DNA from 3 places in the Bacillus siamensis genome. Region 3 is predicted to be linked to each of the others. Evidence: predicted binding sites of a transcription regulator. Region 3 holds the regulator's gene; each other region holds the start of a gene.
The links. Region 3 encodes Rex, which represses fermentation and respiration genes when NADH is low (regulators of the CRP and FNR family bind a similar motif). Its sites were predicted from a motif close to TTGTGAAATATTTCACAA; they were not measured.
Positions count from the first base shown of each region.

Region 1: the regulator Rex is predicted to act here: its motif matches at 3,328-3,345, upstream of ABDB98_RS17720 (YwiC-like family protein).
Region 2: the regulator Rex is predicted to act here: its motif matches at 6,362-6,379, upstream of ABDB98_RS01605 (L-lactate dehydrogenase).

Region 1 is NZ_CP155579.1:3,564,837-3,572,456, reverse strand. Features, by position in the region: gene argS (arginine--tRNA ligase) at 1-368, shown strand, start outside; gene narK (nitrate transporter NarK) at 503-1,693, shown strand; gene fnr (fumarate/nitrate reduction transcriptional regulator Fnr) at 1,791-2,507, shown strand; gene ABDB98_RS17720 (YwiC-like family protein) at 2,539-3,258, opposite strand; gene ABDB98_RS17715 (Crp/Fnr family transcriptional regulator) at 3,402-3,878, shown strand; gene ABDB98_RS17710 (nitrate reductase subunit alpha) at 4,058-7,620, shown strand, end outside.
Region 2 is NZ_CP155579.1:291,264-298,883, reverse strand. Features, by position in the region: gene ABDB98_RS01635 (DUF1989 domain-containing protein) at 1-257, opposite strand, end outside; gene ABDB98_RS01630 (amino acid permease) at 382-1,710, shown strand; gene ABDB98_RS01625 (YqcI/YcgG family protein) at 1,705-2,460, opposite strand; gene ABDB98_RS01620 (LysE family translocator) at 2,528-3,157, opposite strand; gene ABDB98_RS01615 (MarR family transcriptional regulator) at 3,221-3,682, opposite strand; gene ABDB98_RS01610 (MDR family MFS transporter) at 3,796-5,328, shown strand; gene ABDB98_RS01605 (L-lactate dehydrogenase) at 5,370-6,323, opposite strand; gene amyE (alpha-amylase) at 6,565-7,620, opposite strand, start outside.
Region 3 is NZ_CP155579.1:575,549-583,168, reverse strand. Features, by position in the region: gene groL (chaperonin GroEL) at 1-1,040, opposite strand, end outside; gene groES (co-chaperone GroES) at 1,082-1,366, opposite strand; gene ABDB98_RS03100 (CPBP family intramembrane glutamic endopeptidase) at 1,603-2,337, shown strand; gene ABDB98_RS03095 (YdiK family protein) at 2,334-2,525, shown strand; gene tatC (twin-arginine translocase subunit TatC) at 2,563-3,324, opposite strand; gene ABDB98_RS03085 (twin-arginine translocase TatA/TatE family subunit) at 3,331-3,501, opposite strand; gene ABDB98_RS03080 (redox-sensing transcriptional repressor Rex) at 3,520-4,167, opposite strand; gene moaC (cyclic pyranopterin monophosphate synthase MoaC) at 4,164-4,676, opposite strand; gene ABDB98_RS03070 (ABC-F family ATP-binding cassette domain-containing protein) at 4,816-6,744, shown strand; gene tsaD (tRNA (adenosine(37)-N6)-threonylcarbamoyltransferase complex transferase subunit TsaD) at 6,967-7,620, opposite strand, start outside.

The DNA of each region.
Region 1 (7,620 bases), 910 kb from region 3:
ATTACGCGCAATATGCACATGCCCGTATTTGCAGCATGCTTCGCCAAGGGGAGGAGCAAGGACTTAAACCAGCGGCGGATCTTGATTTCAGCCATATTCAATCAGAAAAAGAATATGACTTGCTGAAAACAATCGGCGGCTTCCCTGAGGCAGTGGCAGAAGCGGCGGAAAAACGAATCCCGCACCGTGTCACAAACTATATTTATGATCTGGCTTCCGCTCTGCACAGTTTCTACAATGCGGAGAAAGTCATCGATCCGGAAAATGAAGAGAAGAGCCGCGCGCGCCTCGCTTTAATGAAAGCGACGCAAATTACGCTGAACAACGCGCTTCAGCTGATCGGGGTATCGGCTCCGGAAAAAATGTAACCATTCATGAAAGGACAAAGTCTTCGGGCTTTGTCCTTTTTTTGTATATAAAACGTGTGATGTACTTCACAATCCCGCACACCGAGTTTTTGTATGATAAGACTGATATTGAATCAGTGAAAGGGGCAAGCCGAATGATCAATCGTCAACATATTCAATTATCGTTGCAGTCATTAAGCTTAGTGGCAGGGTTTATGGTGTGGGTGCTGATTTCATCGCTCATTTCCCAAATGACATCAGATATTCATTTAACCAAAGGCGAGATTTCATTGGTGACGGCGATTCCCGTTATTCTCGGATCGCTTCTCCGCATTCCTTTAGGGTATTTAACGAACAGGTACGGGGCGCGGCTGATGTTTATGATCAGCTTCATCCTGCTTTTGTTTCCCGTGTTTTGGATCAGTATCGCGGATTCTTTGTTTGATTTAATCGCGGGCGGCTTTTTCTTAGGGATCGGAGGAGCGGTATTCTCAATCGGAGTGACGTCGCTTCCGAAATATTATCCGAAAGAAAAGCACGGTGCCGTCAATGGGATTTACGGTGCCGGAAACATTGGAACCGCCATTACCACTTTTGCGGCGCCGGTTATCGCTCAGGCCGCGGGATGGAAAGCAACCGTGCAGATGTATCTCGTTTTGCTGGCTGTTTTCGCATTACTGCATGTTTTGTTCGGCGACCGGCATGAGAAGAAGGTCAAAGTTTCCGTAAAAACCCAAATCAAAGCCGTTTACCGAAATCATGTACTGTGGTTTTTGAGCATGTTTTATTTTATTACGTTTGGCGCCTTTGTCGCCTTTACCATCTATCTGCCGAACTTTTTGGTTGAGCACTTCAGGCTGAGCCCCGCGGATGCAGGTCTGCGGACGGCCGGCTTTATTGCGGTCTCTACACTGCTCAGGCCCGCGGGAGGATTTCTTGCCGATAAAATGAACCCGCTCCGCATTTTGATGTTCGTTTTCGCAGGGCTTACGCTGTCAGGCGTTATGCTGTCTTTCTCGCCGGCGATCGGCCTCTATGCGTTCGGATCACTGACGGTGGCAGTCTGCTCAGGGATTGGAAACGGGACTGTTTTTAAACTGGTGCCTTTCTATTTTTCGAAGCAGGCGGGTATTGCAAATGGTATTGTGTCTGCTATGGGCGGGCTGGGCGGTTTTTTCCCTCCGCTGATTCTGGCAAGTGTATTTCAGGCAACGGGCCAATACGCGATCGGGTTTATGGCGCTTTCAGAGGTTGCGTTAGCCAGCTTTGTCCTTGTGATCTGGCTGTATTGGCAGGAAAGAATGAAAACACATACGGAGAGAAACAGTCAGAGCCTCAATTCATAATGATCCATTCACAAGATTGTTAGTTTTTTCTGGGTGAGTGCAAATCAAGTCACGTTACAATATACATACGCAACGTGACTTTCTTCGAGGTGAGCTCATGAATATTCTCTCTGTCCGAAAATCTGATAAAGAACTTCTTTCCCGTGAACTGCATGAATTGCTGGAATCAATCAGCACGAAAAAGAAAATGAAAAAACACACCTATTTGTTTCAAGAAGGAATGGATGCAGAAGAGCTTTATCTGATTCAATCAGGGCTCATTGAAATCGGCAAGCTGACGTCTGACGGAAAAGACCTGACACTTAGAATCTGCCAGAAACACGATATTGTCGGGGAACTGACACTGTTCACAGAAGAGCCGAGGTATATGCTCAGTGCAAAAGTGTTAGAGGACGGGGAGGTGCTCGTCATTAATAAAAACAAGCTGGAAAAGGAATTGATTCAAAACGGTAATTTGACGTTTGAATTTATGAAATGGATGAGCACCCATCTGCGAAAAATCCAGTCTAAGATCAGGGATCTGCTTCTTCACGGCAAAAAAGGGGCGCTCTATTCCACCCTTATCCGTCTGTCAAACAGCTACGGGGTGGAACGAAGCGACGGGATTCTGATTAACATTGTGCTGACAAATCAGGATTTGGCAAAGTTTTGCGCGGCGGCACGGGAAAGTGTCAACCGCATGCTGGGAGATCTGCGCAAACAAGGGGTTATTTCGATAGACGAAACCGGAAAAATTATTTTGCACAAGCGGGACTATTTACGATGTGAAATCGAGTGTGAAAACTGTCCGCTGGAGATTTGCAATATTGACTGAAAAAACAAGGACAGCCGGTGTCCTTGTTTTTTCAATTTGTGATACATATACACATGACGGCGAAAAAGAAGCCGGCATTCACGATTTCCAAAATACCGATCGTTTTCGCGGGCCAATTTCTCCCGTGAAAAAACCACGCCCGCAAACTGCTGGGGATAAAAGCGAGAAATGCCCAGCCTGCTCCGAGAAGAGCGGATAAAAAGGGGAGCAACAGGTGATAACCCCATGACCAGTATGCAAATCCTCTGTTTTTTTTCTCCCGGATGACCGACTTCACATAAAAGGAACTTCCAATAAAAAATAGAGCAGATTGAGAGAGAATGAACCAAGCCCAGCCGTCAAGAGCCCCCGTTCCCAGCCAGCAGCTCGCAAGCCCGCCTGAACAAAAGAACAAAACTCCCGCCATATCATTCACGAGTGCCCGTTCGTTTTTTCGGCGGGCATAATGCATATGGATAAGAAACAGCGGCAATAAAGCAAGGCCGACCCAGACGAGCTGCGGTTTATGATAGATAGAAATGATCAAAAAGCAGCATGCCGGAAAACCGTAAATATATATCCACTTTTGATAGGGTTTGAGCCGTTTCTTTTTTAAGGCAAGCGAAACGGGATAAACCGTTAAGTAAAGGAAAAGCCAGCCCAGAAAGAGCGGAATATGCCAGAAAACCGGGCCTCCCTTGACTGTGCCGAGTAAAAACGGAATCAGCAGCATCGCCCATGCGCCGTGCTGATTCGGAATCATCACCTTCATCGAAATCCTCCTTTTGTATGTCATTATAAATGCAGGCATCCTCCTGAGAAGTGATATTCATCATACAAGCTGTGAAATACATCACTGACGCACAGGCTCAATCGGGCTACACTAAAGCTATCATCAGCACAGGAGGCTTTCCTATGAATCAGTGTGACTACTTATTATTTCTGAAACAACTTCCTATGTTTAACGAAGTGCCCCTGTCCATTGTCGAAACTTTGCTGAAAAACGGGACGTTTATCAGCGGCTCATCTGATCAGTCTCCATCCTTTCTTCATTCACAATCCGTTTATGTTGTATTAAAAGGCAGTATCCGTTTTAAGGACAGCAGGCTGCCTGAAGGATCGCAAACCGTTGCGCTGTGGGAAAAAGGCGATGTGTTACCGATTGATGAAAAAGGCGGGCATTCTTTATCGCCTTTTATCTCAGTCAATGCCTCACCGGACATTCTGGCACTGCATATTCCATATTCCGTTTTTAAGCAGATGATGTCTTACCATCCGCGGCTGCAAATGAATTTTTTGGTGATGCTTCAGCAAAATGTCTTTTGTTCCTATCAGTTGTTTTTGAGGTATCTGCATACATCACGCGATGAAAACGCCGAGCCCGGTTCTTAAATAGAGCCGGTTTTTTTCTTTGAAAGAAAACGTCCTGCTATGAACGCCGCCGTCTTTCCTGCTCCTTTGTGTGAACGTTTTGTGAAAAAAGCGGAGTGTGTGACATAGTTCACAAGGAAATACGCTCTCTCTGTTTATAGTGTACGTAGCATCACCTGACTCGGAAGGAGTGAATGATCATGAAGAAAAAGAAAATGAGTCCGCTGTTCAGGAGATTAAACTATTTTTCTCCTATTGAACATCATTCAAATAAACATAGCCAAACCACTAGCGAAGATCGTGATTGGGAGAATGTATACAGAAACAGATGGCAGTACGACAAAGTCGTTCGCTCCACCCACGGCGTCAACTGTACGGGTTCTTGCAGCTGGAATATTTACGTGAAAAACGGAATTGTCACGTGGGAAGGACAAAACTTGAATTATCCATCAACAGGCCCGGATATGCCTGATTTCGAACCGAGAGGCTGTCCGCGGGGCGCCAGTTTTTCGTGGTACATCTACAGCCCGCTCCGTGTGAAATATCCGTACGTGCGCGGTGTGCTGATCAATTTGTGGCGGGAAGCACTGCAGGCGCATCAAAATCCGATTGATGCCTGGAAATCAATCGTTGAAAATCCTGAAAAAGCGAAGTCTTATAAACAGGCAAGAGGAAAAGGCGGGTTTGTGCGCGCTGAATGGCCGGAGGTGCTGAAGCTGATTTCAGCCTCTCTGCTGTATACAGTCATGAAATACGGGCCTGACCGGAATGTCGGCTTTTCACCGATTCCGGCGATGTCCATGATCAGCCACGCATCAGGTTCGCGATTCATGTCGTTAATCGGCGGCCCTATGCTCAGTTTCTATGACTGGTATGCGGATCTTCCGCCGGCGTCCCCGCAAATTTGGGGCGACCAGACGGACGTTCCGGAAAGCAGTGATTGGTACAATTCCGGCTATATCATCACATGGGGTTCAAACGTTCCGTTAACGAGAACGCCTGACGCACATTTTTTGGCGGAAGCCCGCTATAAAGGCGCTAAGGTCATTTCGATCAGTCCGGATTTTGCGGAATCCTCAAAGTTCGCCGATGACTGGCTCAGTATCCGCCAAGGTACTGACGGGGCGCTTGCGATGGCTATGGGGCATGTCATTTTGCAGGAATTTTACGTGAATCAAGAGACGGAGCGGTTTATCAAGTATGCGAAGCAATACACGGATTTTCCATTCCTCGTCACCCTGTCAAAAGAAAACGGCGTATACACAGCGGGGCGGTTTCTGCATGCGAAGGACATCGGGCGGCAGACAAAGCATGATCAATGGAAGCCTGCAGTCTGGAATGAACAGACAGGCGCTCTTGCCATACCGCAAGGAACAATGGGCTCCCGCTGGGACGGTTTGCAGAAATGGAACCTGCACATGATCGATGAAAACACCGGGGAACAGATCGAGCCCCGTCTCTCTGTGCTTGGAATGGAGGACGAAATCGGCTCGGTGCGCATTCCGTATTTTTCAAATGACGGAAACGAAGTGCTCAAGCGGGATCTTCCTATTAAAAAACTGGACCTGAACGGCGAAGAGGTATGTGTCACGACCGTGTTTGACTTGATATTGGCCAATTACGGCGTGAACCGGGGCATCGGTCAGCAATCAGCCGTATCCTATGATGATCCTCGTCCGTTTACACCTGCCTGGCAGGAACAGATCACAGGAATTAAAAGAGAAGCCGTCATTCAGATTGCGAGAGAGTTTGCTCAAAATGCGATTGATACTGACGGCAGATCCATGATTATCGTCGGAGCGGGGATTAACCACTGGTTCAATTCCGACACAATCTACCGCGCGGTGTTAAATCTTGTTTTACTCGTAGGCGCTCAAGGCGTAAACGGCGGAGGCTGGGCTCATTATGTCGGTCAGGAAAAGCTCCGTCCTGCTGAAGGGTGGCAGACGATCGCAAATGCAAAGGACTGGGAAGGCGTGCCTAAGCTGCAAAACGGCACCTCATTTTTTTACTTTGCGACAGACCAGTGGCGTTATGAAGACCAGCCGATCAGTGACTTGGCTTCACCGATCGCTTCGTCATCCCGCTACAAGCATCACGCCGATTACAATGTGCTAGCGGCACGATTAGGGTGGCTGCCGTCCTACCCGACTTTCGATAAAAACGGCATTGACCTGTACAAAAAAGCTGAAAAAGCGGGGGCGGCGACACCTGAAGACGTTAGTGCGTACGTAGCCTCACAGCTTCAGGACAAAAAGCTGAAATTCGCGATTGAAGATCCAGACAATGAAGCCAATTTCCCAAGGAATCTCTTCGTATGGCGGGCCAATCTGATCTCAAGCTCAGGAAAAGGGCATGAATATTTTCTCAAGCATTTGCTGGGAACGACGAACGGTTTGATGAATGATGACAGCGACAGCATCCGCCCTGAAGAAATCAAATGGCGGGAGCAGGCGCCGGAAGGCAAGCTCGACTTGTTAATCAACCTTGATTTTCGAATGGCGGGTACGGCGCTGTATTCCGATATCGTGCTGCCGGCGGCGACATGGTATGAAAAACACGATCTCAGCAGCACGGATATGCACCCGTTCATCCATCCTTTTGCTCCGGCCATCTCAGCTCCGTGGGAATCGAGATCAGACTGGGATATTTTCAAAGCACTTTCAAAAAGCGTTTCCGATCTTGCGGAAGAAATCGAGCTGGGGCCGGTGAAAGAAGTGGTTGCGACGCCGCTCCTCCACGACACGATGCAGGAGCTGGCCCAGCCGTTCGGCAAAATCAATGACTGGAGCAGGGGCGAATGTGAAGCCATTCCGGGAAAAACGATGCCGAACATCCAAGTCGTTGAACGGGATTACAAGCACATCTTTCATAAAATGACCGCGCTCGGACCTTACACCGGTTTAAAACCGAGCGGCACAAAAGGGATGAGCTGGTCGATAGCCGATGAATATGAATCACTCAAAAAGAGACTGGGAGAAATCACCTCGGACAGCGTCGCAAAGGGATGTCCGAATATAAGTGAAGCGAAGCAGGCGGCGGAAGCGATTTTAACCCTGTCGTCCACCTCCAATGGAAAAGTCGCCGTGAAAGCATGGGAATCACTTGAAAACATCACCAATCTGGAGCTGAAAGATCTGGCGGAAGAACGGGAGGAAGAATGCTTTACGTTCGAACAAATTACAGCCCAGCCGAAAACGGTCATCACCTCTCCGGCCTTTACCGGCTCAGAAAAAGGGGGACGCAGGTACTCGCCGTTTACGACAAACGTAGAAAAATTAATTCCGTGGCGGACACTGACCGGCAGACAATCTTATTATGTCGATCATGAACTGATGATGGAATTCGGTGAAACGATGGCGACATTTAAACCGATCCTCCAGCATCGCCCGTTTCTAAGCAAACGGCCTGACCAAGAGGGCAAAGAAATCGTCCTTAATTATTTGACGCCGCATAATAAATGGTCCGTCCACAGCATGTATTTTGATTCCCTGCCGATGCTGACGCTGTTCCGCGGCGGGCCGACCGTGTGGATGAATAAAGATGACGCAGCGGATACGGATATCAAAGACAACGATTGGATTGAATGCTTTAACCGAAACGGCGTTGTCGTGGCGAGAGCGGTTTTGTCTCACCGGATTCCTAAAGGAATGGCGTTTATGCACCATGCCCAGGACCGTCACATCAACGTGCCCGGCACAAAACTGACAAATAACCGCGGCGGCACCCATAACAGCCCGACAAGGATTCACGTTAAGCCGAC
Region 2 (7,620 bases), 280 kb from region 3:
TTGCCGACAGTATCTTCAATCAGCGTCAGCATCGGCTTATATAAATTTGAATAAATATGATCGCCTGTTTTTACATGAATGGACTGATTGGCATCAATCGTCGCGCCCTGATCAAGATGCTCATAGAAGTCCTTGGCATGATACGCCGTAAAATCAGCCACCTGCTGTCCTTCCACATCGACTACTTTTATAATCTGCCCTTTGTGAACCTTCAGGCCGAGCCCTTTTTTCGGCGGTACGATAAATTGCTGTGTCATCAGACTGCTCCTTTTTTTCTTCTATTATGAACCCCGGCCGTTTGTTTCATGTAAAGCAATTTATTGGATGTATATTCCCGTTCTGCCGGCTGCAATCTAAGCTTTAATAAAGGGGTTGAATTACATGGGTAAATCACAGGACCAGCCTAAAGGAAATCTCGCTTGGTGGCAGCTCTCTTTAATCGGCGTCGGCTGCACAATCGGGACGGGCTTTTTTCTCGGGTCCAGTATCGCTATTGTCAAAAGCGGATATTCCGCGCTGATCTCATTTCTCATTGCCGGGCTCGGCACCTATTTTGTCTTTGAGCAGCTCGCGAAGCTTTCGGCTAAGCAGCCCGAAAAGGGGTCTTTTTGCGCTTATGCGAGAAAGGCTTTCGGCTCTTGGGCCGGTTTCAGCAACGGCTGGGTGTACTGGTCGTCTGAAATGCTGATTACGGGAAGCCAGCTGACAGCCATCTCGCTGTTTACGAAGCATTGGTTTCCGAATATGCCGCTGTGGATTCTCGCCTCCATCTATGCGGTGCTCGGTCTTTTAATTATTTTTACGGGGCTGTCCGTTTTTCAAAAAACGGAGAATGTGCTCGCTGTTGTCAAGACGGCGGCCATTTTTATGTTTATCGTCATCGCCATTTTGGCGCTGTGCGGTATATTTTCTCATAAACCGGATGTCCAGGTGCCGAATGAATCAAAGGATTTGTTCCCGCACGGAGCGATGGGTTTGTGGACGGGGCTGATTTATGCGTTTTACGCTTTCGGGGGAATTGAGGTCTTGGGGCTGATGACCGTACATTTGAAAAAGCCGGAGGAAGCCTCAAAATCAGGCAGACTGATGCTTATCGTTCTTGCAGTGATTTACGTCATTTCTCTCGGCCTGGCGCTATTGTTAGTGCCTCTGGGCAAATTCACCGAACAGGACAGCCCGTTTATTACATCTCTGAAAGGCTTTCATTTAGATGTCATTCTTGATATTTTTAACGGGATTTTTATTATTGCGGGGTTTTCTACGCTCGTCGCCTCGCTGTTTGCCGTGACGACATTGCTTTGTACGATGGCTGATGACGGAGATGCGCCGAAATGCTTCAGATTGAAGGAAAATAAGAAAATCTGCTGGCCTGCGCTCGGATTGACATTCGCCGGACTCATCGTCTCCATCATCCTGTCATTGGTGCTGCCGAAAAATATATATGAACACATGACCACCGCAGCAGGCCTGATGCTTCTGTATACGTGGCTGTTCATTTTGTTCTCAGGCAAGAAATTGATCGAACCGACAAAAGTAGGAACGGCACAGATTTTTATCGCTCTGGTGCTGATTGCGGCAGCCGTCTCCGGGACGCTGTTTGAGAAATCGAGCCGGCCCGGTTTTCTGGTCAGCCTTTGTTTTCTTGCCGTCATTGCGATCGTGACATGGATCGTACAAAAAAAGCAGGGACACAGCCCTGCCGGATCATAGCTTAAACAATCTTTTCAAATAGGAAAAAGGACATTTTGATACTTGCGTCTCATCATCACGGAGGAAATATTGCTTCCATTCTAAATTGTCTTTTCCTCCGTACCACCCCAATCGGGGATGAAGAGGGGCTTCATCATACGCCTCTAAACGTTTTCTGATCAGCCGGCTCATATTGCGTCCGAACGCGGTTGAATCATTTAATCCTTCAAAAACCCATCTCGGCTGAAACGCCAGCATAAAAAACGGGAAGCTTCTGCTTTGTCTCGCTTCATGTGCAGGCGTTGCGCACAGAATAAAATACGGCTCGCCGTCAAAGCAGAACTCCCATTTATAATGTTCAGGATCTTCCGGCATATCTTCCGGCCAGTCTTTCGGGTCGCAGCCGCTCAGCCGGTTTAAAAAAGACCAGAACAGCTCTTCATACGCCTCAATGGAATAATGTTCAGCTAAATCCTCAGGCGTATCAAAAATTACAAGCAGCGACGCGTATCTTCCGGTTTCCCTTGAGATTTTTCCGTATTCGGACAGCAGCATCCCCACTTCCTCCGGGGTCCCCTGCTCACGGGGATCACCCGCAAAGGATATCCGAAGCTGATCTGTCAGAAATCCCTGACGTCCGGGTATGCACGGAAAGGTGTCCGCTTCATCGCCTACTTTTTCTGATAGAAGCTCAAAAGCGATTCTCTGCCAATTTGGCAGATCCAATAACTTTTCCTCAAGGCAACTTTTTGTGTACAGCCCGCTTGCCATCGGCCCACCTCCAGTATCGTCATGATACGTTATGATGGAGATAGGCGATGGGTGACAGTCCTTCTATTTATGAGATGAGCATTTGAATCCCCTGCCATCCGAAATAAAAACCAAAAACGATCAAAGACACACCTGCCGCTCCCGTCAGCCAGCGAAGCGCTTTTTCGTGGAGAAGGTTTCTGAAAGTGCTTGCGGCAATCGCCATGCAGAAATCCCAGATCAAAATGCCGAGAAGAATGCCGGAGCTGTAAATCAAAAGCTGGTTCGCATCAAAGGATTCAGCGGTTTTGGCGAGAATGCTGCCGTATATGCCGAGCCAGAATAAAATGCTCAGCGGATTGGAAAGAGAAATAAAAAACCCCGCACCGAATGTTTTGTAAAAAGCCGGTTTTCCTTTTCCGCTTCTGACGTTCATGGCTTCCCTTATATTTTTTAACGTTTCGACGCCCGTGTAGGTCAGCACGAAAAAACCGAAAAGCCACAAAAACGTCTTCACGAAAGGCGCCGTCAAAAATTGAGACAGCCCGAAATAAATCAGAATCATATACAGCCCGTCTGCCGCCATGGCGCCAAGACCGAAGATCCATGCATGCCAAAAGCCGTTCTTAATGCCTTTGTCAATTTGCGCCGCATTGACCGGGCCGACAGGTGCTGACAATGACAGCCCGAGAACGATGTAGCTTAAAAAGATGTTCATTGGCTTCCCCCTCATTCATGCAACTTGTACAAATTATTCATGAATGGGCCGGGCTATGATATATTATTTTAATTTCTCAAGCTCATCTTCCATTATGTCCGTCACTTTTTTGAGAAAATCGAATATCAGGTGCAGTTCTTCTTCTTGATATTGCCGGCAAAGGCTGATCGTGGACTGGGATAAGGAGCTGAACAATTGTTTCACGTTCGCTTTTCCCGCTGTCAGCGGCACAATGATCACCCGCCGTTTATCTTCGGGATCTTTTTTCCTCATGACATATCCCGCTTTTTCGAGCCGGTCAATGAGCGCCGTTACCGAACCTGTGCTGAGGCCGGTTTTTTTCCCAAGCTCACCCGCGGTCATTGGGCCTGCTTCATTTAAAATATCAGCTGATTTCAAATCGGTCGGAAACAGACCGAGAGATTGAGCGGCTGCCTGATGAAACAGGATCGTCCTTGTGGCCATCTTCCGGAATAACTGTATCGCGGTTTCCTCCGTCTCGCTTCTGGTATTTCTTGTTGACAAGTGACAGGCCTCCCTATAAAATCAATTTATCTTGACGATCAAGATAATTTTCGGCAAATCTAATATGATCATAGCAAATTTGATGATCAAAAGTAAGTATAGGAGGAAAAAGCATGGAACAAACAGCCGCGAAGGACGCCTCGACGAAGTTTGTCGTCATCGGCCTTTTGCTGGGCATTTTAATGTCGGCTATGGACAATACAATCGTTGCCACCGCGATGGGAAATATCGTGGCGGACCTCGGAAGTTTCGATAAGTTCGCATGGGTGACGGCATCATACATGGTAGCCGTAATGGCCGGTATGCCGATTTACGGCAAACTGTCCGATATGTACGGGCGGAAACGTTTCTTTTTATTCGGTCTCATTCTTTTCTTAATCGGATCGGCATTATGCGGAATCGCCCAAACAATGGACCAGCTCATTATTTACCGCGTCATTCAGGGAATCGGCGGAGGCGCGCTGATGCCGATCGCTTTCACCATCATTTTTGATTTATTTCCGCCTGAAAAACGCGGAAAAATGTCGGGGATGTTCGGCGCCGTTTTCGGCCTGTCCAGCGTTCTCGGACCGCTTTTAGGCGCGCTCATTACCGACTCCATCAGCTGGCACTGGGTATTTTACATCAACGTGCCGATCGGCATCCTATCGTTATTTTTCATTCTTCGTTATTATAAAGAATCACTTGAGCACAAGAAACAGAAAATCGACTGGGCCGGCGCGATTACGCTGGTGGTTTCCATTGTCGGTCTGATGTTCGCTCTTGAGCTCGGCGGGAAAACGTATGATTGGGACTCCGTTCAGATCATCGGTCTGTTCGCTGTGTTCGCCGTGTTCTTTATCGCCTTTTTCATTGTAGAAAGAAAAGCGGAAGAACCGATTATTTCTTTTTGGATGTTTAAAAACCGTTTATTTGCCACGGCACAGATTCTGGCGTTCCTTTACGGAGCGACATTTGTGATTTTAGCGGTATTTATCCCGATTTTCGTTCAGGCTGTGTACGGCAGCACCGCGACGAGCGCGGGCTTTATTTTGACGCCGATGATGATCGGTTCTGTTATCGGAAGTATGATCGGCGGGATTTTCCAGACGAAAGTGCGGTTCCGTAATTTGATGCTGATTTCCGTGGTCGCTTTCTTTATCGGAATGCTGCTGCTTTCCAATATGACTCCGGATACGGCGCGCACGATGCTGACGGTATTCATGCTGATCTCTGGATTCGGCGTCGGCTTCAACTTCTCACTGCTGCCGGCAGCGTCCATGAACGATCTCGAGCCGCGCTACCGCGGAAGCGCCAACTCAACAAACTCGTTTTTGAGATCATTCGGCATGACACTCGGTGTGACGATTTTCGGAACCATCCAGACGAATGTGTTTACCAACAAGCTGACCGATTCATTCAGCGGCATGAAAGGAGCGGGCGGCGCGATGCAGAACATCGGAAATCCTCAGGACATTTTCCAGGCCGGCACGCGCGCTCATATTCCGCCGCACATTCTGGATCAAATTATTGACGCAATGTCGCAGAGCATCACGTATGTATTCACGCTTGCTCTGGCGCCGATCGTCATCGCGGCCATCACCATTTTGTTTATGGGAAAAGCGAGAGTGAAAACCTCTCAGGAAATGGCGAAAAAAGCGAATTAAAAAAAGCAGTACATGGCATTTGCCATGTACTGCTTTTTTGTTTACTCCGCGAAATGCGGAGCGAGAATGTCTTTCAGCACGTTTGCGCTATGGCTGAATTGAGCCTGTTCTGTTTCATTCAGCTCAAGTTCCGTTACACCGGCGATGCCGTTCCGATTGACGACGGCCGGAATGCCGATAAAGACGTCGTTTACACCGTATTGCCCGTCCAGATATGTGCTGACGGTTAAAATACTGTTTTCATTACGCAAAATCGCTTTTGTGATGCGGGCGAGGCTCATCGCCACTCCGTAATATGTCGCGCCTTTTTTCTCAATAATATGATAGGCGGCGTTTTTCACATCGTCAACGATCTGATCCAGCTCGTCCTGTTTGTAAGCTGCATTTTTCTCCAGCAATTGCTGCACCGGCACTCCGCCGATATTGGCGTGACTCCATACAGGAAGCTCGGTATCGCCGTGCTCGCCGATAATGTGGGCGTGTACGTTTTGCGGAGCGGCTCCGAAATATTCACTCAGCATATAACGGAATCTCGCAGAATCCAGTGTCGTGCCGCTGCCGATGACGCGTTCTTTCGGCAGACCGCTGAATTTCCATGTCGCATAAGTGAGAATGTCGACCGGGTTTGTGGCAACGAGGAAGATGCCGTCAAATCCGCTTGCCATGACTTCACCGACAATGCCTTTGAAAATGGCGAGATTTTTTTCGACCAGCTCAAGTCTCGTTTCGCCCGGCTTTTGGTTGGCTCCGGCACAGATGCACACGATATCGGCATCCTTGCAATCTTCATACGTTCCATAAGACGTTTTCACCGGATGAGGCGCAAATGCCTTTCCGTGGTTTAAATCCATGACATCTCCCATGGCTTTTTCTTTATTTAGATCAATGATCACAAGCTCATCTGTGATCCCTTGGTTAATTAACGCAAATGCATAACTGCTTCCAACAAAACCTGCTCCGATTAATGCTACTTTGTTCACTCGTTCGTTCATCATGTATGCTTATCCTCCAGTGTTTCGTGGTGTCTGTTTTATTGTGAAGTATTTCACATTTATATTGTGCACTATTTCACAAACTTTTGCAAGAGAAAAGTTTTGTCTTGAAAACCCCCTCAGATTTTTGACAGAATCCTAAAACGGTTGGGTTTTAGGATTCTGTCATCTTTTCAGCTTGATTAAAAATTATTGAAGGCGGCGCTTAGTCAGGCATTCTGAGAAATCCTGATTTCTCTATTCATTAATGCCGAAGATAGCCATTTAAACCAGAATTGTTATACAAACCATTCTTCACATAATCAAAGCCGGGCTGGTTCTGTCCGGGCACTTGGGCGCTGCCATTGTTAAAAATCACTTTGGCGTTGGCCGTATCCGCATTCTCAGGCAGCGTCAGCGTGTAAATTCCATCTGCATTCTTAGTCATGGCTTTCCCCGGCCACGATCCGGTTAATTCTATGGCCCTGCCTCCATCATGTTTATAGATATAAGCATTTACCTGGCCCCAATGGTCCGGATTCTGATAGCCAATGATGTTGGCTTGAGACGGGTCTCTTTTGACAAACGTGTATTCTTGGGTTCTCTCTGCACCCTCGCTGTTCGTTCCGGTTAACTTGATATCGTATGCCGTGCCGATTGGATCTCCTTTTCCGATCGTTAATCGGTCCCCGTCCTTAAACGCCGTCTGCTGCCCATTATTGATCTGATAAACGGCTTTTGTTGTTTTCGCATTTGCACGCAGGGTGACCGTCAGCTGATCGTTGAAAGAATGGACTGCCCCCGTTTGATAATTCTCGAGGAAGACATGAGGCGCATTTCCGATATCGTCAGGATAAAGAACAGCCGCGGATCTGGCATTGATCGTGCCTGTCAGTTTACCGTTCGTTACTTGAAATGAACCGGTGCCGGCTCTATTATCATACCTGCCGTCAGGTAATTTCGTTGAAGCATTGACGGCAACGGAAGACGATCCTGCATTTGCCAGCACAACGCCTTTTGAGCCGCGCTGATTCATAAAGATTTGATTGTTTCCATTCGGATTCGAGAGTTCCTCAGGCTGCCCGGCCATGACATTGTGAAATAGATTGACCGCAGTGATCGCCTGATCTTTAAATAAGGCGCTCCCGCGATCGCCTATTTGACTTTTTCCGGGAAATCTTACACCATTTCCTCCGCCCTCAGGTCTGGAAAAGAAAAGAGGTGTACTTCCTGAGCGGGAACCGATCACTGCCCAGCCTAAACGGATATCGTCATCGCTCATCCATGTAGACTCTTCCTCATCATTGGCATACGTATCATG
Region 3 (7,620 bases):
ATTTGGTTAACGCGTGCAGCGATTTTTTCAGTATCGCCGGCGCCTTCTACGATTGTTGTGTTTTCTTTCGTTACCACAACTTTAGAAGCGCGTCCCAATTGTCCGATTTCAGTAGATTTCAGGTCAAGACCTAAATCTTCTGTGATCACTTCTCCGCCTGTAAGAACGGAAATGTCTTCAAGCATTGCTTTACGGCGGTCACCGAAGCCAGGAGCTTTAACGGCAACAGCGTTGAATGTGCCGCGAAGTTTGTTGACAACGAGTGTAGCAAGAGCTTCACCTTCAACATCTTCAGCGATCAGAAGCAATGGTTTGCCTTGCTGTACAACTTGCTCAAGCACAGGAAGGATTTCTTGAATGTTTGTGATTTTTTTGTCTGTGATTAAGATGTAAGGATTGTCAAGAACCGCTTCCATCTTATCAGAGTCAGTCACCATGTAAGGAGATGCATATCCGCGGTCGAATTGCATACCTTCCACAACTTCAAGCTCAGTTGTGAAGCCTTTAGACTCTTCGATTGTGATGACGCCATCGTTTCCTACGCGCTCCATTGCTTCAGCGATAAGGCTTCCGACTTCCTCATCAGCAGCAGAGATCGCAGCAACCTGAGCGATAGACTCTTTGCCTTCGATCGGCTTAGAAATTTCTTTTAAGTTTTCGATTGCAACAGTTACGGCTTGTTCCATACCTTTACGGACGCCGACAGGGTTTGCTCCCGCAGTTACGTTTTTCAGGCCTTCACGGATCATAGCCTGCGCAAGAACTGTTGCAGTCGTTGTACCGTCACCGGCAACGTCGTTTGTTTTGCTGGCTACTTCAGCTACAAGCTTCGCACCCATGTTTTCAAACGCGTCTTCAAGTTCAATTTCTTTTGCGATTGTCACACCGTCATTTGTAATTAACGGAGAACCGAATTTTTTCTCCAGAACCACGTTGCGTCCTTTTGGCCCTAAAGTTACTTTTACAGCGTCAGCAAGCGCATCGACACCGCGAAGCATAGCGCGGCGTGCTTCTTCACTAAACTTAATATCTTTTGCCATGTTAACGAAACCTCCTCGAATTTTTAAAAGTATTTATTTGCTTAGCCGATAACAGCTAAAATGTCGCTTTCACGTAAGATTAAGTATTCAGTACCTTCGTATTTCACTTCAGTACCGGCGTATTTTGAGAAGATAATGCGGTCGCCCTCTTTTACTTCTAAAGCAACGCGCTCTCCGCTTTCCAACACGCGACCTGAACCGGCTGCCACGATTTTGCCTTCTTGCGGCTTTTCTTTTGCAGAATCCGGTAATACGATTCCGCTGGCAGTTTTTTCTTCAGATTCTACGAGTTCAATGACAACGCGATCACCTAATGGCTTTAACAATGTAATAACCTCCTCAATAGTATGAATATGTAATTTTAGCACTCAGCTCTAAAGAGTGCTAACACAATTATTATAATAAAGAATCTCACTTCCAATTTCAAGTCATAAGAATAAAAAATTTTCACGCTTACATCATTCTCTCTTACAGCGATTTTCTCCTTTTTTCACGTCTGGTTCACTTATGTTACAATAAGAACAAATAAGTTGATTTTATAGGATAAAGGAGTACATATCATTTGAGAAAACAGTATTGGTATATCATTTTGACATACGTTATCATGCAGCTTTCCGCATTGATCGGCATTCCTTTAATGTACAAATTCGGCTATGCGGGCGGGCATCCTACGAATGCGAATCTCACCATGGCTCAGGGGATTTATTCCGTCGTAAGCTTTTTTATCTGCCTGATTATCGTTCTCTTGATTTTGAGAACCGCGCCGAAGCAGACATTAAGAAACGGGAAGAAAGCATCCGCCGGCATGTCCGTTCTCTGGGCGGTCGCGGGAATATGGCTCGCTTTATTTTCTCAGGGTATCGCCGGAATGATTGAGCAGTATGTCTTTCACGTGAACAGCGGTTCCGAAAACACGAAAGCCATTCTCAACATTATAAAAGCCATGCCGCTCATGATTATCGTTTCTTCTATCGTCGGGCCGATTCTTGAAGAAATCATTTTCCGGAAGATCATCTTCGGTGTATTATATGAAAAAACGAATTTCTTTTTCGCCGGACTGATCAGTTCCGTCATTTTCGGCATTGTGCATCAGGACCTCACACACCTGCTGCTATATACGGCCATGGGCTTTACCTTTGCGTTCTTGTATGTGCAGACGAAACGGATTATTGTGCCGATATTCGCCCATGTCATGATGAATACCATTGTCGTGGTCATGCAGCTCGGCCCCGCCCAAAAATATATTGAACAGCATAGTGAACAAATGCAATTAATTATTGGAGGATTGTTTGTATGAGGAACCCAATGACTTGGGGCTTGATTTATTTCGCAGTCGGCTGTATCTTTACGTATTTGGCCGCAAGCTCGCCGGGAAGTATGTGGTCTTTTTATTCCATACTGCTGATGGTTTTCGCCGCTTATAATATCAGCATCTCGTTTAAAATGTTCGCTTTCTCATTTAAAGTGAAAAAAAATCAAAAATAAAGAAAAGCCATTTCTCATCATGGAGAAATGGCTTTTTTTATGCTGATACGTCCTGGTCGGATTCACTGCTGCCGGTCTGCCTTTTCCGGTACGCCGCTTTTGAGATCAGGATACTGATCTCATATAAAATGCAAAGCGGAATCGTAATCATCAAGTGAGACAGCAGCTCAGGCGGCGCAATCATCGCGGCGATCACGAGCAGCACAAAATACGCGTACTTCCTGATCTTCGATAAAAACATCGGCGTGACAACCCCGAGCCTCGTTAAAAACATGATCAGCACCGGCATCTGAAACAGCAGCCCGAACGGAATCGTCAGCTGCAGCAGAAAATGAAAGTACTCGCTGATTCCGATCACTTGGTTGACATCGAGGTCATTCGAGACCCGCTTCATAAAATCAACGACCAGCGGAAATAAAATATAATAAGAAAATGACACACCGCCGACAAACAGCACAATCGAAATCGGAATATAGCTGAGTGTTACTTTGCGCTCCTTCTCATACAGCCCCGGGCTGACAAACGCCCAAATCTGATAGAGAATAATCGGCGAAGTCAAAATGATGCCGATAATAAACGCGAACTGCAAAAAGATAAACAGCGGATCCGTCAGGTTAAAAGCATTAAGGGTGAGCTCTTTTACTTCATCGGCTTTTTGAAGATACACAATGATAGGTTTTGCCAGAAAAAAGCCGGCAATAAAGAAAACCGTAAAGGATAACGCCACAATCAGCAATCGTTTCCGAAGTTCGGCAATATGCTCCACAAGCGTCATTTGATTCACTCTCATACGCGTCATCCTATCTTACTGTTCTTCTTTCTTTTTTTCCTCTTCTTCACCGGCTAATCCCTTAGTGGCGTTCTTAAATTCACGAAGCGTGTCCCCCGCGGCTTTTCCTAACTCGGGAAGTTTCTTCGGACCGAAAATAATCACCGCCACCACACCGATAACAGCCAGGCTTCCAGGACCGATCATGTGCAGCTCCTCCTTTCGTTATTCAATTTCTTCCAAAACAGAATAATGCTTTAAGAAATAAACCAATGATTGAAGCTCTACAGCTAAATCTATATGATGAATTCGAATGTGATCCGGCACATTCAAACGGGCCGGCGTAAAGTTTAGGATTCCCTTGATTCCGAGCGACACGAGCCGATCGGTGATTGACTGCGCGGCAACCGCCGGAACGGTAAGAATCGCCACGGGTTCATCCTTAATGTGAAGTTCTAAATCATTAAGAGCATAGACAGGCACGCCGCCTACCTCAGTTCCTATTTTACTCTGATTCACATCAAAAGCCATAGATATTTTTGTGTTATTATTTTTTGTGAAATTATAGTGAAGAAACGCCGTCCCTAAATTCCCGACACCGATCAAAATGACGTTCGTCGTTTCATCCTGATCCAGTGTTTTTCTGAAAAATGACAGCAGGTAATCCACATTATAGCCGTATCCTTTTTTGCCGAGCGCCCCGAAATAGGAAAAATCCCGGCGGATCGTGGCCGAATCGACTTTTACCGCATCGCTCAGTTCAGCAGATGAAACGCGCTGCTTTCCTGACGCGTGTAAATTCTTTAAAAAGCGGTAATAAAGCGGCAGCCGTTTTGCTGTCGCCTGCGGAATTTTTGATTGATCCTTGTTCATGATTGGTCCTCCACTTTATACTCAGATGCATCTCTTTTAAAATCACCGTTTTTGCCTCCCGTTTTTTCCATGAGGCAGGTCGGGCCGATGACCATTCCTTTATCCAGCGCCTTGCACATGTCATAAACGGTCAAAGCGCAGACTGAAGCCGAAGTTAGCGCTTCCATTTCCACACCTGTACTCCCTTTCGTTTTTACGCTTGCCTGTATATGAAGAACGGCTTCGGAATCCTTTTCCTCCCAGCCGAATGAAATGTCGACGCTGCTTAAAGAAAGCGGGTGGCACATCGGGATAATCGCTGAGGTCTGCTTTGCAGCCATGATTCCGGCCACCTGTGCGACAGCCAGTACGTCTCCTTTTCCGATCTCGCGGTTTTTGATTCTGCTGTACACGTCATGCTTCATGTGTACGCTGGATATCGCAGCGGCAGTACGGACTGTTGAAGATTTATCGCTTATATCCACCATGCGGGCACGGCCTTCTTCATTAAAATGAGAAAATCCATTCATATTTAAACTCTCCTTACTTCTGATCATACACTATTTTCTCCCTGATGTCTTATCCTATAATGTTCCAATTCTGATGTATTGTTTGCTGACAGCAGGTTGATAAGCTACACTTAACTTATTATAACAGAGGTGAAATAATATGATGATCTTACAAATTAATCAGCTGTCCAAATCTTTTGGCGCTGATCCTATTTTAAACAATATAAAGCTTGAAGTCAGATCTCGGGATCGCATCGCCATTGTAGGCAGAAACGGAGCCGGCAAATCAACTCTCCTTAAAATTATCGCAGGTCACCTTTCATATGAAAAGGGTGAATTAATCAAACCGAAAGAATTAACGATGGGATATCTTGCCCAGCACACAGGCTTGGAATCCCAGCTTACCATAAAAGAAGAACTGCTGAGTGTTTTTGATTTCCTGAAAGCAATGGAAAAAGAAATGCGTTCTATTGAAGAAAAGATGGCTACGGCCGCCCCCGCGGAGCTTGAGACACTGATGAAAACCTATGACAGGCTTCAGCAGGACTTCAAGGATAAAGGCGGCTATCAGTATGAAGCGGACGTCCGTTCTATCCTTCACGGCCTCGGTTTCGGAAAATTTGACGATTCCGTGAAAGTGCAAAGCCTGAGCGGCGGTCAGAAAACAAGACTTGCACTCGGCAAGCTTTTGCTGACCCAGCCTGATCTGCTTATTTTGGATGAACCGACGAACCATCTCGACATCGACACGCTTACATGGCTTGAGCATTATTTACAGGGATATTCAGGCGCCATCCTGATTGTCTCCCACGACAGATACTTTCTTGATAAAGTCGTCAGCCAAGTGTACGAGGTCTCACGGACAGAAAGCAAAAAATACCTCGGCAACTACAGCGCCTATTTAGAACAAAAAGCTGAGCAGTATGAGAAAGACCTGAAGCTGTATGAAAAACAGCAGGACGAAATCGCCAAGCTCCAAGATTTTGTCGACCGCAATCTGGCCAGAGCATCAACAACAAAAAGAGCCCAAAGCAGACGAAAGCAGCTTGAACGGATGGACGTCATGGCAAAGCCGCTCGGTGATGAAAAATCAGCCGCCTTCCGTTTTGACATTACAAAACAGAGCGGAAACGACGTCCTTCGCGTACAGGATGTTTCCATCAGCTATGACGGCCAGCCGCCGCTTTTGAAAAACCTGACCTTCGGCATTACAAGAGGGGAAAGCGCCGCCCTCGTCGGACCGAACGGGATCGGCAAGTCAACCCTGCTGAAAGCCATTAACAATATGCTCAGTCCGAAATCCGGGTCGATCACGTACGGTTCCAATGTCACAATCGGCTATTATGATCAGGAGCAAGCCGAACTGACCTCATCCAAACGCGTCTTGGACGAGCTGTGGGATGAATATCCGGACATGCCGGAAAAAGAGATCAGGACATGCCTCGGCAACTTTCTGTTCAGCGGAGACGATGTCCTGAAACCTGTCCGTTCTCTAAGCGGCGGTGAGAAAGCAAGAGTTGCGCTTGCCAAGCTGATGCTGCAAAAAGCAAACTTTCTCATCCTTGATGAACCGACAAACCACCTTGATCTGGACAGTAAAGAAGTGTTGGAAAACGCCCTGATCGACTATCCGGGAACCCTGTTATTTGTATCGCATGACCGCTACTTTATTAACAGGATCGCCACAAGAGTGCTGGAGCTGTCTCCGGATCATGCAGAAGAATATTTGGGTGACTATGACTATTACACCGAGAAAAAAGCCCAGCAGCTGGAATTGGAAGAAATGAAACGGCAGGAAAAAGAGCAAGCACAACCTGCCGGCAAGGTCAAACAGGACACAAAAAGAACATACGAGGAAGAAAAAGAATGGAAAAAGAAAGAACGGCAGCGCCTGAGACGCATTGAAGAAATCGAAGCAGCGGTCTCATCCGCCGAAGAGAAAATCAGCGCCAATGAGGAGCTGCTGTGCGACCCTGACGTGTATCAGGATCATGAAAAGGTACAGACCATTCACTCAGAGAACGAAGCTCTGAATCAAGAGCTGGAACGATTATTAGCAGAGTGGGAAGAACTCTCCTCAGAAGAATAGAAAAAGTCAAGCACCTCTTTAAGGGGTGCTTTTTTATCCACAGCTTTTCTCCTTTCCTGCTATTTAAGTAAGCGCTTTATACACACTATCCACAAAATTTTCTGACTTTATCCACTTTACTAACAACTTTTAGATCCTTATCCAGCCTGGATTTCTGAATATATTCACAATCCTGTGGATATGTTAGAATTATCTGTTAATAAATTAAAAAAGCCTCACGTTTTACAACGTGAGACGATCAAAAGATGTTAATTCCAAGCCGGGCTGTCCGTTCATATCATATGAACCCCGGATTCCCTTTTCAAAAGCAACGGTTCCGGCAGCCGCAATCATCGCTGCATTGTCCGTGCATAAAGAAAGCGGCGGGATAACAAGCTCAGGATCTCCCGGATGGCTGAATTCCTGCTGCAAAGCGGCTCTCAGCCCTTTGTTGGCGGCTACGCCTCCCGCAAGCAGCACTTGTTTAACCCCGTATTCTTTCGCAGCCTTAGAGGTTTTTGCCGTCAGTACATCAATGACACTCTGCTGAAAACTTGCGGCAAGATCCTCAGGAGGAATCACCTCATTTTTTTGCGAGGCGTTATGGAGTGTGTTAATCACGGCTGATTTCAGCCCGCTGAAGCTGAAATTGTAAGATCCCTCATCCAGCCACGCACGCGGAAGCGGAATAGAATCCGTTCCCACAGCAGCCAGCTTATCAATCTGCGGCCCTCCCGGATAAGGAAGCCCCATCGTTCTTGCCACTTTGTCGTAAGCTTCGCCTGCGGCATCATCCAGCGTTTCTCCGATAACCTCGAATGAACCGTGCTCTTCCATATAAACCAATTCCGTATGTCCGCCCGACACAACCAAAGCAAGCGCCGGGAACTGAAGCTC